DNA from 4 places in the Pantoea sp. CFCC18179 genome. Region 4 is predicted to be linked to each of the others. Evidence: predicted binding sites of a transcription regulator. Region 4 holds the regulator's gene; each other region holds the start of a gene.

Region 1 (4,576 bases), on a different contig from region 4:
CAGCAGCGAAATGGAATCGCTGTCTGTGTCCCAATCCTTCAGATTTTCGCTTTTCTGCACCAGCTTGCTCTGGAAGTTGAGCAGATTGGGCAGTTTGTCCGTCAGCAGGCCAAAACGATCGACCATCATCACGCGGCCGCGTGCTTCATCATCGCTTAAACCTTCCGATTTCATCTGCGCAATGATCTGCTCGGCGATACCACAACCGGCGGAACCCGCACCAAGGAACACCACTTTCTGTTCGCACAGACGGCTACCGGCAGCACGGCTGGCGGCGATCAAGGTGCCAACGGTGACGGCGGCGGTGCCTTGAATGTCGTCATTGAAGCAGCAAATCTCATCACGATAGCGCTCAAGCAGCGGCATAGCGTTTTTCTGCGCGAAATCTTCGAACTGCAACAGCACGTTTGGCCAGCGACGTTTCACTGCCTGAATGAATTCGTTAACAAACGATTCGTACTCTTCACCGGTGATACGCGGATGGCGCCAGCCCATGTACAGCGGATCGTTAAGCAACTGCTGGTTATTGGTACCGACATCCAGTACCACCGGCAAGGTGTAAGCCGGGCTGATGCCACCACATGCGGTGTACAGCGACAGCTTACCAATCGGAATCCCCATGCCGCCGATGCCGAGGTCGCCGAGGCCGAGAATACGCTCGCCATCGGTTACCACGATCACTTTTACATTCTGCTTGGTAGCGTTTTGCAGCATGTCTTCGATGCGGTCGCGGTTGTTATAAGAGATGAACACGCCGCGCGCGCGACGGTAAATTTCGGAGAAGTGTTCACAAGCCGCGCCGACCGTTGGGGTATAAATAATCGGCATCATCTCTTCCAGATGATTGTCCAGCAGGCGGTAGAACAGCGTTTCGTTGGTGTCCTGGATGTTACGCAGATAGACGTGCTTGTCGTTATTGTTTTTGAAATCCAGGAACTGACGCCAGGCGCGTTCGACCTGCTCATCAATGGTTTCTACCGCTTCGGGTAGCAAACCGTTGAGGTTAAATTCGTTACGTTCTTCGAGGGTGAAGGCGCTGCCTTTATTCAACAGCGGAAATTCCAGCAGGATCGGACCCGCATAAGGAATATACAGCGGGCGTTTACTTTCGTAGTCGAGTTCCATGCAGTGCTTGCTCCGGTTGCAGTGTTTTCTGACGTATCGCCGGGAAAAGGTAACGCCAGTCTATCTTGAAGTGAAGAGGTTCTGGCGCCCGATCCTATGAAAATTCCTGCAGATGTACAGCTTTTGTTAATAGAAGGTCACAAAAGCGGTAAAAGGATCACTAAACTGATGTTTTCGAAACTAAAGTAAGTGAAAAATCTTCACATCCTAATGCGGCAAGCGTGGCGCGTGTGGCATCCAGCTGACTTAGCGTACTGTCCTGACACTCAGCCAAAACCGCTTGCTGAATAGTATCTAGCGCTTCGTTGCTCATATTCATCAAAATCAGCGCCGCCTGTAACGGTGGCAAACTTGGGTTAAAGGCGGCATTTTCCGCGTAACGTCCGGTAAACGTCTTGCCGCTCGCCGTAAGCAATGACACGCCGCTGTAACTTTTGCTGTAAGGCGCGTGGCTGTGATTCGCTGCCTCAATGGCTGCTTGCTGCAATGCGTCGCCTTGCAAGACAAAACCGTGATCAACCGGCGTCAGTAAACGCTCGGTGATATTCAAATCCGCCGGGCCAAACGCATCGGGCAGATAATCACCCAGCGTGCTCACTGCGCGTCCCGGCAGGCTGATGCGAATAGCGGTGCCGCTGTTCAGTTCGTTCATAAACTGGCGACAATGCCCGCACGGCGTGTAGTTGACCGTTATCGCCGCCAGTTTCTTTTCACCTCGCAACCAGGCATGGGTAATCGCGCTTTGCTCTGCATGGACGGTTTGTTGCAGCGGCGCGTGCAAAAATTCCATATTGGCACCGAAATACCAATGTCCGCTGACACCGCGAGAAATCGCGCCAACGTTGAAATTCGAAACGGTCGCCACCGCACAACTGGCTGCCAGCGGCAACAAGGCCAGCGCCAGCGCATCATCATCCAACGCAGTGAGTTGTTTTAATTGCTCCACATCTTGCGGACGCAGCACGCCATGAAAATCATCCGCATCCAGCAATGGCTGAATGGCCGATTGCAACGCAGCGGGCAGGGCGGAGAAGGCGGGTGTAAATCGTGGATGCATGATGTGATGGCCTCAGTTGCACGTTAGCGGCAATGCGCCGCCTCACGGTTTATATGTGATCCAAGTCGCTATGACAATGCAAGCTGATTGGCTTGTTTCAACTTTGCGAGATCTCTCGCAAGTTTTAGCCCAGCCAATGCATTAGCAGCGGGAAAAGAAACGGAGCCAGCAGCGAAGTGATGATGCCGCAAATCACCAGCGCCAGAGAGCTAAATGCGCCTTCCTGATAATCAATTTCAGCAGCACGCGCGGTGCCTAGCGCATGCGAAGCATTGCCAATCGCCAATCCGCGCGATGATTTGTTTTTCACTTTAAACAGATTTAGCAACATATGGCCGAACACCGCACCCAATACGCCCGCGATGAGCACGCAAATGGCGCTGATGGCGGGAATACCGTGCAGCGATCCGGAAACCGCCATGGCAATCGGTGTCGTCACCGACTTTGGCATGATGGTCGCGGCAATTTCAGGCGTCGCGCCCATCCACAGCGCAATGGCGGTGCCCGAAACCATCGCGGTGATGCTGCCAATGAAACACACGCTGATGATGGTTTTCCAGCGGGCGCGGATCTGATGCATCTGTTCATACAGCGGCAGCGCCAGTGCCACTACTGCGGGTTGCAGTAGCTGATTTAAAAAACTGCTGCCAGCGAAATAGCGCGCGTAGGGCATATGGGTAAGCAACAAAAGTGGAATGACAATTGCCATCGCCACCAATAACGGATTAACGATGGAGATGTTGATTTTCGCTGCCAGCTTGCGTGCCGCGAAGTAGGCGATAATTGTCAGCGGCAGTGACCACCATGCATCAGTCATGTGGCTTCTCCTGCGGGCGCTGCAAGCGTTCGGCGCTGAGGCCGACAATCAATAACACCATAAAAGTACTGACAATGCAGGAGACGACAATCGGTCCAAACTGCGCGGTGAGGATGTCGGTATAGCTCATTACGCCGACGCTGATGGGCACAAATAGCAGCGCCATATAGCGAATCAACAGATGGCAACCGGGTTTTACCCACTCAACCGGCATAATTTGCAGCGCCAGCAACAGGAACAGCAGCAACATGCCAATGATGCTGCCAGGAATGGTAATCGGAAGCAGGGCGGAAATGCCCATTCCGGCGTACAGCGCCGCATAAATTATCACGAAGGCGCGCACATAGCGCCAGCAAGCAGAGAGAACGGCAGGCATGTCAGGCTCCTGTTTTCGTAGCGCTTTATCATACGCATTAAGCGATTAGCGTGCTAGCGATCACAGTACTGTCTGAGCTGGTCGCCATAAATGGCGACCCTACGAAAAACGCGCCAATCCTTTGTAGGATCAACAGGTACAAAAAAGCCGCCCTGAGGCGGCTTGTTAGCTTACTTAACCGGCATACCCGGCACTGCACCGCTATCAACCGACAGCACAAACAGATCCTTACCGCCTGGACCCGCAGAAAGCACCATGCCTTCAGAAATACCGAAGCGCATTTTACGCGGCGCGAGGTTAGCGACGATAATCGTCATCTTGCCAACCAGCACCGACGGATCCGGATACGCCGCGCGAATGCCAGAGAAGATCTGACGCTTCTCGCCACCCAGATCCAGCTCGAGGCGCAGCAGTTTGTCGGAACCGTCAACCAGTTCGGCTTTCTCGATCAGCGCTACGCGCATATCGACTTTGGCAAAATCATCGATGGTGATGGTGTCGCCAATCGGCGCATCGGCCAGCGGACCGGTTGCCGCTGGTTTGTTAGCGGCTGCGGCGTCCTCTTTTGAAGCCTCAATCAGCGCCTCAACTTTGGTCATTTCAATGCGGCCATACAATGCTTTAAACGGTGCCACGTCGTGATCCAGCAGCGGTTGTGCAATCGCATCCCAGCTCAGTTCGCTTTGCAGGAAGGCTTCGGCACGCGCGCTCAATGAAGGCAACACCGGCTTCAGCCAGGTCATCAACACGCGGAACAGGTTGATGCCCATTGAGCAGATCGCTTGCAGGTCGGCATCGCGGCCTTCTTGCTTCGCCACCACCCAAGGTGCCTGCTCGTCAACGTAGCGGTTGGCCAAATCAGCCAGCGCCATGATTTCGCGGATCGCACGGTTATATTCGCGGCTTGCCCAAGCTTCACCAATCTTCTCAGACGCATCCACAAAGGTCTGATACAGCGCCGGATCGGCCAGTTCGCTCGCCAGTTTGCCGCCAAAGCGTTTGGTCAGGAAGCCAGCGTTACGCGAAGCCAGGTTCACCACTTTGTTGACCACATCGGCATTCACGCGCTGCACGAAATCTTCCAGATTCAGGTCGATATCGTCGATGCGTGAAGAGAGTTTAGCCGCGTAGTAATAACGCAGGCTATCGGCATCCAGATGCTGCAACCAGGTGCTGGCTTTAATAAAGGTGCCGCGCGATT
Region 2 (4,576 bases), on a different contig from region 4:
CGATTTTCACCGCTGGCCAGATTGTGTAACGTGACCTGCCAACGACCATCGTTCAGGCGTTTGATATCACGCACTTCCTGACGCAGACGCAGGCGGAAATTGGCTTTCTTCTCTAATGAGGCGATCAGCTGACGCGTCACTTCACCGAAGTTCACGTCGGTGCCCATTTCGGTCCAGGTGGCGGCGACTTTCTGTTTGCTGTCACGACCATTCATCACCAGCGGAATCCACTGGGTGATTTGCTGGCGATCTTCGGAATAGTTCATGCCGCGGAACAGCGTACTTTTCTGCAATGCCTGGAAACGCTTGCGCAGGAATTCAACGTTATCGTCGCCCCAGACGAAACTCATGTGCGGCGTACTGTGGATAAAGCTTTTAGGATTGCGCAGGTTGCCTTTCTGAACGTGATAAGCCCAGAACTGGCGAGAAATCTGGAACGATTCGTTAATCGCTACCGCTTTGGCGATATCGATGCTGCCGTCCGCTTTTTGCGGCGTGTAGTTGAGCTCAGCCAGCGCGGCGTGACCGGTTCCGGCATTGTTCCAGCCATTAGAGGATTCCACCGCCACTTCATCGAGGCGTTCAACCATCTCAATTGACCAGTCCGGCTCAAGATCTTGCAGCCATGCGCCCAGGGTCGCACTCATCACGCCTGCGCCAATCAGCAGTACGTCGACGTCTTTTCGTTCCTGAAGGTTTGCGCTTTCCTTGCCAGCGGCGGCCAGCGCCAGATTTACCGCAGTAGTACTCATGAGGCGACATCTCCTCTCTCTGTTGACCTGAAGCTCAACAGGTTCGCAGGCGAAATAGCCGCGCTTCTTTCGAGCGCGTGGCGCTATCTCTCAAAGGTTAAGACTCAGGTATAAGTCATGGGGACGATAACGGTTAACTGCACGTTATGCATATGCATCCGAATATAACATTCTCGTATCGGAATTAAACGTTTGTTTATTTTTTAAAGGCGGAAATGATTCAGCATAAGAATTAATCAGCTCAACCTTGCTGCCATAAGGGATTTTTATCTCTTAATCAGACGCTTATGGTAATGCAGTTGTTGCGAGATTGTGAGTGATATGGCTGGTTAATAATTGAGCTAGTGAGCTGTGTCACAAAATAATATAATGATATTAAAGGTTTTTATCAAAATTGATAATTGATGCGGATTTTATGTTGCCTGATATTTCACCCGTTTGTGTAAAACTAATGTTACATTTTTGTGGTTAAGAATTTGGCCGAGACGCGGCGTGCCCTTCAGAGGAAAAATGCATCACCGCATGGAAGAGGATTAGCGCGAGCGGCGACGCCAGAGAAAGCGAATAACGAAGAATTCAATCGCGCCCAGCAGCAAAAACCACAAACTGAAGACAATGGTATACAGCTGATTAACATCCATCAGATGCAGACTTTCTTGCAGTTTTTTGGCCAGCTCGATACCAAATGAGGGCGCAGGCAGCAGCAGGGCAGAAAGAAAGCCCAGCAGCAGGATGCCGCCTGGAATGATCAGCGTTTCAAACGGATTATTCATTATCAAATTTCCTATCAGTAAGCGCGGGCATTAGCGCATAAAACGCCGCTGCGGTGCAATCCCCGTACCAGACCAGTCTCAGAAAATTCTTCTATTCCATTCACTTAGCGTCGAAAATAGCGGAAGTTAAGAGTTATAGCCTTTGCTATACTTAAATCCCTGATTTTACTGTCTTTTTTTTGGCGATTTTGCGTGTTAGACTGCGCGCACTTTTTCATTACTGAACAATAAATGCGGAGAAGTAGCAGCTTAACCGCCTGTTCCGCAGCATTGATTGAAAACCCATGACTTTTATTGCAACCCTGATTCTGGCCTTTGGTATGTCGATGGACGCTTTCGCCGCCGCACTGGGCAAAGGCGCGTCACTGCATCGCCCAGGCATAAAAGAAGCGCTGCGTACTGGCCTGATTTTTGGTGTCATCGAAATGCTGACGCCATTGATTGGTTGGGCGATTGGCCTCGCCGCCAGCCGCTACATTATGGCGTGGGATCATTGGGTGGCTTTCGGTCTGTTAACCGTGCTGGGCGTGCGTATGGTGATGGAAGGTTTCCGTCAAACCGCAGATGAGCCGTGTGAAGCGCCGCAGCGTCACGGTTTTATGGTGCTGGCATTAACCGCTGTGGCGACCAGCCTTGATGCGCTGGCCGTCGGTGTCGGCCTGGCTTTCTTGCAGGTCAATATCATTCTCACCGCGGTGACCATCGGTGCCGCCACCACCATTATGGCGACCACCGGCGTATTGGTTGGACGTTTCATCGGCCCGGTAATGGGCAAATGGGCCGAAGTGCTGGGCGGCGTGGTGTTAATCAGCATCGGCTGCACCATTCTCAGCGAGCATTTAGGCTGGTTTTAATTTGTAGGGTCGCCATTTATGGTGACCACATTTAACTCGTGCACCCATCCCCAAACCTCCCCATTTTGTGATCTACTTCAAAAATAATTGCGGTAAAAACGCACATTCGTTATACTTTTTGCGTATTTCTTCAACAATTTTTGAACCAGGTGCCTTATGAAACGCTTTTTCCGCTACGTGTTCCGTTCTTATGTTGAAACCTTCAAACACGTACCGCCAGGCGCGATGAATTAATTCAACGCCACAGAATACCCTCGATAATCGCGGTCAAGGATCGACCGGTGGTTATCAACCATTTTCTTATCCCTCCCGCCTCAAATGTGACAAAAATCCCCCTAACCGCTTGATTTATCTCTCCAGCCATCACTTTTCGATCTGACTATAGCCTGCGGTTATACCCTATAACCAAACAAGCATTCGTCACCCTTTCTGCTGCGTGAAATAGTCGATTCAGGCCCTATAACTTGTCTGAAACGAGAAACATCATGCTGATCCCACAACCCTATTTACTCTTTCTTGGCGACGTAACCGATCCACTGGCAGCGAAAACCGCGCGCGGTATTCAGGTCTGGCGACCAGAGCAGTGCGTCGGCGAAATCAAATTGCCGGGCTGCACCGTGAGCCTGGGTTTAGATGAACTCGACATTGCCGCCGCCAAAGCGCGCGGTGCCAAAACCTTGGTACTCGGCACCGCCAATGCCGGTGGCTATCTACCAACCCATTGGCTCGATACGGTAAAAAGCGCCATTGCGGCGGGTATGAACGTTGCCAGCGGTTTGCACCATCGCTTGGTCGATGAGCCAGAGCTGGTGGCATTAGCCAAAGAGTTTGGCGTTGAGCTGTTCGACCTGCGCCACATGCGTCCAAAACTCAACGTCGGCAGCGGTAAAAAGCGCGAAGGTAAGCGTGTACTTACTGTCGGTACCGACTGCTCAGTGGGCAAGATGTACACCTCGCTGGCGCTGGAAGCAGCGATGCGTGAACGCGGCATGAAAGCCGATTTCCGTGCCACCGGCCAAACCGGCATTTTGGTGGCAGGCGAAGGTATTGCGATTGATGCGGTGATTGCCGACTTCATTGCCGGTGCTGCTGAAGCGTTGTCGCCAGCTAACGATGCCGATCATTGGGATATCGTTGAGGGCCAGGGTTCGCTGTTCCATCCTTCCTATGCCGGCGTCAGCATGGGCCTGATTCACGGTGCGCAACCACATTGGCTGGTGGTGTGCCACGAAATGGGCCGTCCACATATGCGCCACTTGCCGCATCAACCAATGGTCAGCCTGAAAGATTGCGTCGAAGCCAACCTGCGCGCCGCACATGTCACCAGCGATAACGTGCAGCTGGCCGGTTTCGCCATCAACACCTCGAATTACAGCGAAGACGAAGCACGCGCTTACTGCGCCGAAATCAGCGCTGAATTCGGTGTGCCTGCCACCGATCCAGTGCGTTTCGGCATTGCTGATATCGCCGCTTTGTTGCAGGAGCGCGGCTAATATGCGGCGCATGCAGATTGAAGTGCTGGAGCTGCCGCTGGCGCGTCCGTTTGCCATTTCGCGTGGCACGCGCACCGCGGTGACGGTGATTCGTGTCACGCTGGAGCAAAACGGTTTTATTGGTCGCGGCGAATGCACACCCACGCCGCGTTACGATGAAACGCCGGAAAGCGTCAACGCCGAACTGGAAGCGCTGCGCGCCGACATCGAAGCGGGTTTGAGCCGTCTCGATCTGCAAAGCCGTTTGTCTGCCGGTTCAGCGCGTAATGCGCTGGACTGCGCGCTGTGGCGTCTTGATGCCGCGCTGGCTAAGCAAACCATTTGGCAGCAAAGCCAGCGTGTGGCGCCGGAATCGGTGATCACTGCCGAAACGCTCAGCCTTGATTCCATCGAAAACATGGCCGCCGCCGCTGCCGACGCAGTATCACGCGGTGCCATCCTGCTGAAAATCAAGCTCAATCGCGACGAGATTCTGGAGAAAGTCGCCGCGATCCGCGCCGCCGCACCGCGCGCCACCTTGATCATTGATGCCAATGAAGCCTGGTCGGGCGTGGATTTGCCGAGCCTGCTTAACGCGCTGGTCAGTTACAACATCGCCATGGTCGAGCAGCCATTGCCTGCCGGACAGGATCAGGAGTTGCAGCGTTTTGCCCATCCGATTCCGGTGTGCGCCGATGAAAGCTGCCACACGCGTGAGGATATCG
Region 3 (4,576 bases), on a different contig from region 4:
GCAAGCGGCCACTTTGCAGAAAATCGCTGAAACCCGTGGCGAAGCGTTTTATCACGGCGAGTTGGCAGAGAAGATCGTGGCGTTTGCCCAGCAACACGGTTCGGCGCTCAGTCTCGACGACATGAAAAATCACCGTGCCGATTGGGTGGAACTGTTATCGCGACCGTTCGCCGGGGGTTCGGTGCAGGAGTTGCCGCCAAATGGTCAGGGCATCGCCACGCTGATTGCGCTCGGCATTCTGGAGCAGTGGGATATTGGCCGCTATGAGCCGGATTCGGCGCCGTGGCTGCACCTGTCGTTCGAAGCGATGAAGCTGGCGCTGGTTGATCTGGAACGCTACGTTACCGATGCCGATCATCTGGAATTCCCAGCGGAATTGCTGTTGAGCGATGAATACCTCAAGCAGCGCGCGCAGTTGATTAATCCCGATCAGGCCGGAGATTTCAGCTTTGGTTCGCCCAAACAGAGCGGCACGGTTTATCTCTCCACTGCCGATGCCAGCGGCATGATGGTTTCCTTTATACAATCGAACTACATGGGCTTTGGTTCTGGTGTGGTGGTGCCGGAAACCGGTATCAGTTTGCAGAATCGCGGCTGCGGTTTCTCGCTCGATCCGCAACATCCCAATGTGGTGGCAGGCGGTAAACGTCCGTTCCACACCATCATTCCCGCCTTTGCATTAGATGGCGACGGCCAGCCGCTGATGTCGTTTGGCGTGATGGGCGGCCCGATGCAGGCGCAGGGACATCTGCAAATGGCGTTGCGCGTGATGCTGCATAAGCAGAATCCGCAGGCGGCGATTGATGCGCCGCGCTGGCGCGTGGTGCAAGGGCGCGAAGTGGTGGTTGAGCCGGGTATTGACCGCAATGTGTTGGCGAAGCTGCGCGAAATGGGGCATCACATCACGTTGGAAGATCCGCTGCTCGGCTATAACTTCGGCGGCGCGCAGGCGATTGTGCGCGATCCGCAAGGTTTCTATATCGCTGCTACCGAAAGCCGCAAAGATGGGCAGGCGCTGGTGTATTAATTTTCGCTTTGTGGCGGTCACCATAAATGGCGACCCTACAAAACCAGCAATTTCCACGTAGGGTGCGCATTAATGCGCACCATGCTTAGCGCTCCCGTTGTACAGCTCATGTCATTGCACTATTCTTTAGGACCTTTCTCACCGAATCGAATAGTGCCATTTTGTCACGACAGGAGTTGAAACATGGCGTCAGGAATTAACCGCATCTGGATGCGTATTGGGATGCTGATGGTTGGCACACTCATTGTGCTGCAACTCACTGCCTGCGGCGACAAAGAAGGCGATCAGCGTAAAGCGTTTAGCGATTTCCTTCAGAACACCGTGATGCGCAGCGGCGAACATCTGCCAAGCCTGAGTGAGAACCAGAAACAGACCTTCGGCAACTACGCTAGCGATTACGCCATCCTGTATAGCTTCTCACAGCAGGCCAATCAGGCAATTGAACAGGGTATGCGTCCGGTTGTGGACGAACTGGCAGCGATTCACGTGCCGCAGGATTATCTCACTCGCCGTGATAGCTTGCGCCAGGCCAGCGGCAATCTGAATGTGCTGACTCAGCAGATTCAAAGCGCCAAAATGCAGGCCGACAGCAGCAAGGCCACGCTGAAGCAGCCAGACGACCTGAAGAAAGTGTATGACGCGGCATATACCAAAGTGGTGACGCAGCCAGCCGGTACGCTGATTCCACTGTTGCCACAATTGCAGGCGTTGAGCCAGGCGGCGGTGCAAACCGGCGATTATCTGCAATCGCAGGGTTCACGTGTGAGCTTTAACGACAGCGGCGTGCAGTTCCCGACTCAGGATCAAGCGACGCAGTACAACACGCTGATGAGCAATCTTTCCAGCAATGCACAAGCGCTGACGCAAGCGCAGAATGCGGTGCAAGGCGGATTGTAAAATCCCCGGTGAAATTGCATTAGCAGGCGGCCAAATGGCCGCCTTTTTCATTTTGCCATCCGCTCGCCGTTTTTCAGATTTTCGTCACTTCCTTACAACGTTCTTTTCTGCATCGCCATTGTGTGATCTGGCGCATTTATGACCACAAATTGTTTGTGATCACCATCACATTTATGGAACAAACCAGCAACCTAGAAAGGTGACTTAAGTCACATTCATCGCCTTGATTTGCTTAAAAATTCGTCATCGTTGCTTTCTTACAACGCTTTTTTGTGATCAGCATCACTTTATCGCACCCCTCTTACCCCGAATTAGCGTGATCTATATCACACTTAGCCAGTGCTCTACGCAGCGTAATAAACTAGTGCTAGAGTCCGCGTGCATACAGTAATGCCACGGCCCCCGCCGTAACGTTCAAACAAAAACAAACGCGCTCTCTTATTGCGGCGCGTCTCAATAAGGGGTGGGTTTATGTCCTCATCAGTAAAGGTCAAGGTTCAGAGCTTTGGTCGCTTTCTGAGTAATATGGTGATGCCTAACATCGGTGCGTTTATCGCCTGGGGTATCATCACTGCGCTGTTCATCCCAACCGGATGGATTCCAAACGAAACGCTGGCGAAACTCGTCGGCCCAATGATCACTTATCTGCTGCCACTGCTGATTGGTTTCACCGGTGGACGTCTGGTAGGCGGCGACCGCGGTGGCGTGGTCGGTGCGATCACCACCATGGGCGTGATCGTCGGCGCCGATATGCCGATGTTCCTCGGCTCAATGATTGCGGGTCCGCTGGGCGGCTGGGCGATCAAATCTTTTGACCGCGTTGTTGATGGTAAGATCAAAAGCGGCTTCGAGATGCTGGTTAACAACTTCTCAGCCGGTATCATCGGTATGCTGTTGGCGCTGCTGGCGTTCCTGGCAATCGGTCCATTGGTTGAAGGTCTGTCACATATCCTCGCCGCTGGCGTGAATCTGATGGTGCAGAACAACCTGCTACCGCTGACGTCGATCTTTGTTGAACCGGCGAAAATCCTGTTCCTCAATAACGCCATCAACCACGGTATCTTCTCTCCACTGGGCATCCAGCAGGCGAGCGAAGCAGGCAAATCCATCTTCTTCCTGATTGAAGCGAACCCAGGCCCAGGTATGGGCGTGCTGGTTGCCTACATGATGTTTGGTCGCGGTAGCGCTAAGCAATCTGCTGGCGGCGCCGCGATCATCCACTTCCTTGGTGGTATCCACGAAATTTACTTCCCGTACGTGTTGATGGCGCCACGCTTGCTGCTGGCAGTTATCCTCGGCGGTATGACTGGCGTGTTCACCTTGACGCTGCTGAACGGCGGTCTGGTATCTCCAGCTTCTCCGGGTTCTATCCTGGCAGTGCTGGCGATGACGCCAAAAGGCGCTTACTTCGCTAACATCGCGGCGATTATCGCGGCATTTGCGGTCTCCTTCGTGGTCTCTTCTATCCTGCTGAAAACCAGCAAAGTGAAAGAAGATGACGATATCGAAGCGGCAACGCAGCGCATGAAAGACATGAAAGCGCAGTCGAAAGGCCAGGCCGTTGCCGGTTCTCCGGTTGCGGGTGACGCAAACAGCGTTGATGTGGCTCATGTACGTAAAATCATCGTCGCTTGCGATGCTGGTATGGGTTCAAGTGCGATGGGTGCGGGCGTGCTGCGTAAGAAAGTGCAGGATGCCGGTCTGAGCAACATTTCCGTCACCAACAGCGCGATTAACTCGCTGCCAGGCGACGTCGATTTGGTGATTACTCACCGCGATCTGACGGAACGTGCGATGCGTCAGGCACCGCAGGCGCAGCACATTTCGCTGAACAACTTCCTTGATAGCGCGCTGTACAGCAATCTGACCGAACGTTTAGTGGCGGCCAACCGCAGCGAAACGCATCGCGAAACCGTACAGACTACGCTGGCTGACAGCTACGACGAAGGCAACGCGCACCTGTTCAAACTGGGTGCAGACAACGTGTTCCTCGGTCTGAGCGCCAGCAATAAAGAGCAAGCAATTCGCTTTGCCGGTGAGCAACTGGTGAAAGGCGGCTACGTGCAGCCGGAATACGTTGAAGCGATGCTGGAACGTGAAAAGCTGACGCCAACCTACCTCGGCGAGTCTATCGCAGTGCCGCACGGTACGGTTGAAGCGAAAGATCGCGTGCTGAAAACTGGCGTGGTGTTCTGCCAATATCCAGCGGGCGTGCAGTTTGGTGAAGAAGCTGAAGATGTGGCGCGTCTGGTTATCGGTATTGCCGCACGCAACAACGAACACATCCAGGTGATTACCAGCCTGACCAACGCGCTGGACGATGACAGCGTGATTGAGAAGCTGGCAAACACCACCAGCGTGCAGGACGTGTTGGATCTGCTGTCTGGCAGCACCGTCAAAGCGTAATTCCAGGTTTTACCTTCCCGGGGGCGGGCAAGCCCGTCCCATTTTTCGGGGCGGATTTGCCCGCCCTTTCGTCATTTGATATGGGTCAAATTTATGAAAGCGTTACATTTTGGAGCAGGTAACATTGGTCGCGGTTTTATCGGTAAGTTGCTGGCAGATGCCGGGATCGAACTGGTGTTTGCTGACGTCAATCAAGTGGTACTTGATGCCCTTAACGCCCATCATGAGTATCCGGTTCATGTGGTT
Region 4 (4,576 bases):
TGAAGCCGTACCGTGGAATCAGGTGCCGGGCACCTTTACGCCGTGGCAACCGCTGCCGGAAAACACCGATGTGCTGTTTTATGAAGGTTTGCACGGCGGCGTGGTGACGCAGCCACACAACGTGGCGGAACATGTAGATCTACTTGTTGGCGTGGTGCCAATTGTTAACCTTGAGTGGATTCAAAAGCTGGTGCGCGACACCAGCGAACGTGGACATTCGCGGGAAGCGGTGATGGATTCAGTGGTGCGTTCGATGGAGGATTACATCAACTTCATCACGCCGCAATTCTCGCGTACTCACATCAACTTCCAGCGTGTGCCAACGGTGGATACCTCAAACCCGTTTGCCGCGCGTGAAATTCCGTCGCTCGACGAAAGCTTTGTGGTGATTCATTTCCGTGGATTGGAAGGGATTGCGTTCCCTTATCTGCTGGCGATGATTCAGGGATCGTTTATCTCCCACATCAACACTTTGGTGGTGCCGGGCGGAAAAATGGGCCTGGCGATGGAGTTGATTATGTTGCCGCTGGTGCAGCGCCTGATTGAAGGCAAGCGAATTGAGTGAGTGCAGTGATTATGTAGCGGCGCAATTTATTGCGTTATGTTGACCTTTTACCATCAACTGAACGCGATAAATCGCGCCGCTACAATCGAGCTAAAGCTCAATCACTTCATAGCTGTGGGTGATTTCAACGCCTTTGCCCAGCATAATAGCCACCGAACAATATTTTTCCGCTGACAGATCAACTGCGCGCGCCACCGCTTTATCGCTCAACGCTTTGCCGCTGACAATAAAATGCAGGTTAATGTGCGTAAAAATACGTGGCGCTTCTTCACGACGTTCAGAGGTGAGTTTCACTTCGCAATCGGCGACATCGCTACGCCCTTTTTGCAGAATCGACACCACGTCAATCGCGCTACAGCCGCCGGCTGCCATCAACACCATCTCCATTGGACTTGGCGCTTTATCACCGGAATTACCGTCCATTAATACCTGATGGCCGGATGAGGATTCTCCGAGAAAGGTAAGCCCTTCCACCCATTTCACTCGTGCCTGCATTATTCTTTCTCCTGAAGCGGCGGTTTTGCCGTCAGAGTACGCTTTCACATGACAAACGGCAATCCAGAGAAATCCCCCTTCTGCTGAAGCGAGACAACACAAGACAGCTCGCAAAAGCTGTGCTACAAACAGTGCTGAAAATATTTTCGTCCTAACCGACGAAGGCGGGAAGAATCAAAAGCGTAGCTTAAGAGTCACCCCGGAATAAATTTTCCTTCATTAGGAAACGCTCGACGATTAAACCGCCTGACAGGGAAAAATGCCCCCTGTATTTTTGGGCACGATTACAACAGAGGATAATAGCGAATGGTTCTCGGCAAACCGCAAACAGACCCTACACTCGAATGGTTCCTGTCCCATTGCCATATTCACAAATATCCGTCAAAAAGCACGCTCATCCATCAGGGTGAGAAAGCGGAAACGCTGTACTACATCGTGAAAGGTTCCGTAGCGGTACTGATTAAAGATGAAGAAGGCAAAGAGATGATTCTCTCCTACCTTAATCAGGGAGATTTCATCGGCGAACTCGGTCTTTTCGAAGAAGGCCAGGAACGCAGTGCTTGGGTACGTGCGAAGTCTGCCTGCGAAGTGGCTGAAATTTCATACAAAAAATTCCGTCAGCTGATTCAGGTAAACCCGGATATTTTAATGCGACTGTCGTCGCAAATGGCGCGTCGTCTGCAAGTGACATCTGAAAAAGTGGGCAACCTTGCCTTCCTCGATGTGACCGGACGTATCGCGCAAACGCTGCTTAATCTGGCTAAACAGCCAGATGCGATGACTCACCCAGACGGAATGCAGATTAAAATCACCCGTCAGGAGATTGGTCAGATCGTGGGCTGCTCACGCGAAACCGTGGGTCGTATCCTGAAAATGCTGGAAGATCAGAATCTGATCTCCGCACACGGTAAAACCATCGTCGTTTACGGCACCCGCTAATTCCTTCTCACCCACGGCGTGATGGCAACATCGCGCCGTTTCTATTTGCGATGAGCTGATGTGGCGCCGAATCATCTATCATCCTGAAGTTAACTATGCGCTGCGGCAAACGCTGGTGCTGTGCCTGCCTGTGGCTCTCGGTTGGCTGTTTGGCGATCTGCAAAAAGGGCTGTTGTTCTCTTTAGTGCCGGCCTGCTGCAACATGGCGGGGTTAGATACGCCGCACAAACGCTTCTTCAAACGCTTGATTGTGGGTGGTTCGCTGTTCGCCACCGGCAGTTTCCTGATTCCGTACCTCACCGATTATCACGTGCCGTTGCCGCTGATTTTATTGGTGTTGCCGCTACTGATTGGCGTCACCGGTGAAATCAGCCCGCTGCATGGCCGCTTACTGCCAGCCACCTTGATTGCCGCCATCTTTTCGCTAAGCCTGGTAGGACGCATGCCGATTTGGGTGCCGCCGCTGCTCTATATTGGCGGCACATTGTGGTACGGCTTGTTCAACTGGTTCTGGTTTTGGCTGTGGAAAGAGCAGCCGATGCGCGAATCGCTCAGTTTGCTGTATCGCGAGCTGGCGGATTATTGCGATGCCAAATACACCTTGCTGACGCAGTTAACCGATCCGGAAAAAGCGCTGCCGCCGCTGCTGGCACGTCAACAAAAGGCGGTTGATCTGATTACCGTCTGTTATCAGCAGATGCACATGCTGTCGGCCAGCCGCGATAACAGCCACAAACGTCTGACGCGCGCCTTCCAGGTGGCGCTGGATTTGCAGGAACACATCTCAGTTAGCCTGCACCAGCCGGAAGAAGTGCAGAAACTGGTTGAGCAGAGTCACGCCGAAGCGGTGATTCGCTGGAACGCCAAAATCATCTCAGCGCGGCTGCGGGTGCTCGCCGATGCCATTCTTTATCACCAGTTGCCGGATCGCTTTCACATGGAGAAGCAGCTGGGTGCGCTGGAGAAAATCGCCCGCCAGCATCCGGATAATCCGGTCGGCAACTTCTGTCTGTACCACTTCAGCCGCATCGCTCGCGTGCTGCGTACCCAAAAGCCGCTCTACACGCGTGACTTAATGGCCGATCGCCAACGCCGCTTGCCGCTGCTGCCAGCGCTGCGCAGCTATCTTTCCTTCAAATCATCGGCGTTACGTACCGCCGGTCGTTTCGCCGTGATGTTGATGTTTGGCAGCGCGCTGGCGCTGTTCTTCAACATCCCCAAACCTTACTGGATTCTGATGACCATTATGTTCGTCAGCCAGAATGGCTACAGCGCCACGCGCGTGCGCATTCAGCACCGCGCACTGGGCACCTTTGCCGGTTTGCTGATCGCCGCAGCTTCTTTACGGCTGGAAGTGCCGGAATCGCTCACGCTGCTGTTTATGCTGGTGATTACGCTGGCGAGCTATTTGGTGACGCGCAAATATTACGGTTGGTCGATGATTGGCTTTACCGTCACTGCGGTGTATTCGCTGCAATTGCTGTCGCTGAATGGCGCGCAGTTCTTGTTACCGCGCATGATGGATACCTTGATGGGATGCCTGATTGCCTTCGCCGGGATGATTTGGCTGTGGCCGCAATGGCAAAGCGGCTTGCTACGTAACAATGCGCACGATGCGTTGGAGGCTTATCAGGACGCGCTGCGCTTGCTGCTCGGCCCGGAGCAATCGCCGGAGAAGTTGGCGTATCAACGCATGCGCGTCAATCAAGCGCACAACGCGCTGTTTAACTCGCTCAATCAAGCCTCCAGCGAACCCGGCTTCAATCTGCAATATCTGAAAGATATGCGCATGTGGGTAACGCACAGCCAATTTATCGTTGAGCATATCAATGCGATGACCATTCTGGCGCGTGAACACACTATGCTGACGTCCAAGTTGGCGGAACGTTATCTGCAATCCTGTGAAATCGCGCTGCAACGCTGTCAGCAACGGCTGGCGTACGATGGGCCAGGCAATGACAGCAATATTCTGGAAGCGCCGGAGAATCTGAATGAAGGGCCGGTGACGATTGTCGAACAGCATGTGAAGCGGATTTTGCAGCACCTCAACGTGATGCACACCATCTCTTCTTTGGCGTGGAGCCAGCGACCGCATCATGGCCGCTGGCTTAAGGTGTTGCGTCCGAAAGCGGATTAAGCGGCTAACACTTTCTCAATCGCGGTGGCGAAACGCGTCATGCCTTCGGCGATGTCAGTGGGTTCAATCACCAGCGACGGCACAAAACGAATCACGTCGGTGCCCGCAGTCAAAATCATCAGCCCTTCTGCCGCTGAAGCGTTGAGAATGTCACGCGCTTTACTGGCGAACTGCGGTTTCAGCGCGGCACCAATCAGCAGACCTTTACCGCGGATCTCGCTGAAGATGTCGAACTTGCTGTCGATGGCTTGCAGCGCTTCAACGAACTGCTGGCGACGCGCATCCACGCCGTCCAACACTTCCGGCGTATTGATAATGTCGAGTGCGGTTTCCGCAATCGCACACGCCAGCGGGTTGCCGCCGTAAGTGGTGCCATGCACGCCCGGCGCCATCACCGAGGCAATTTCGTTGGTGGTCAACATCGCGCTCACCGGGAAACC

The links. The regulator CRP, encoded in region 4, controls carbon source genes, mostly activating them, when cyclic AMP is high. The targets are predictions, from matches to a motif close to ATGTGANNNNNNTCACAT.
Region 1: a site for CRP is predicted at 2,236-2,253, ahead of cdd (cytidine deaminase). Genes of this name have one in related genera too.
Region 2: a site for CRP is predicted at 2,445-2,462, ahead of azuC (stress response protein AzuC). Genes of this name have one in related genera too.
Region 3: a site for CRP is predicted at 2,195-2,212, ahead of ACPUC7_RS14880 (PTS mannitol transporter subunit IICBA). Genes of this name have one in related genera too.

What each region holds. Positions count from the first base shown of each region.
Region 1 is NZ_JBNBPM010000001.1:715,576-720,151, reverse strand. Features, by position in the region: gene ACPUC7_RS03400 (NAD-dependent malic enzyme) at 1-1,125, opposite strand, end outside; gene cdd (cytidine deaminase) at 1,286-2,182, opposite strand; gene ACPUC7_RS03390 (CidB/LrgB family autolysis modulator) at 2,307-2,999, opposite strand; gene ACPUC7_RS03385 (CidA/LrgA family protein) at 2,992-3,375, opposite strand; gene metG (methionine--tRNA ligase) at 3,546-4,576, opposite strand, start outside.
Region 2 is NZ_JBNBPM010000012.1:23,215-27,790, forward strand. Features, by position in the region: gene mqo (malate dehydrogenase (quinone)) at 1-752, opposite strand, end outside; gene ACPUC7_RS19130 (DUF1158 domain-containing protein) at 1,286-1,525, opposite strand; gene mntP (manganese efflux pump MntP) at 1,810-2,379, shown strand; gene azuC (stress response protein AzuC) at 2,536-2,613, shown strand; gene dgcN (N-acetyltransferase DgcN) at 2,865-3,872, shown strand; gene dgcA (N-acetyl-D-Glu racemase DgcA) at 3,874-4,576, shown strand, end outside.
Region 3 is NZ_JBNBPM010000007.1:126,399-130,974, forward strand. Features, by position in the region: gene ACPUC7_RS14870 (gamma-glutamyltransferase family protein) at 1-1,027, shown strand, start outside; gene ACPUC7_RS14875 (DUF3053 domain-containing protein) at 1,211-1,924, shown strand; gene ACPUC7_RS14880 (PTS mannitol transporter subunit IICBA) at 2,396-4,330, shown strand; gene mtlD (mannitol-1-phosphate 5-dehydrogenase) at 4,424-4,576, shown strand, end outside.
Region 4 is NZ_JBNBPM010000019.1:64,566-69,141, reverse strand. Features, by position in the region: gene ACPUC7_RS22740 (phosphoribulokinase) at 1-565, shown strand, start outside; gene ACPUC7_RS22735 (OsmC family protein) at 656-1,060, opposite strand; gene crp (cAMP-activated global transcriptional regulator CRP) at 1,367-1,999, shown strand; gene ACPUC7_RS22725 (YccS/YhfK family putative transporter) at 2,058-4,136, shown strand; gene argD (bifunctional acetylornithine/succinyldiaminopimelate transaminase) at 4,133-4,576, opposite strand, start outside.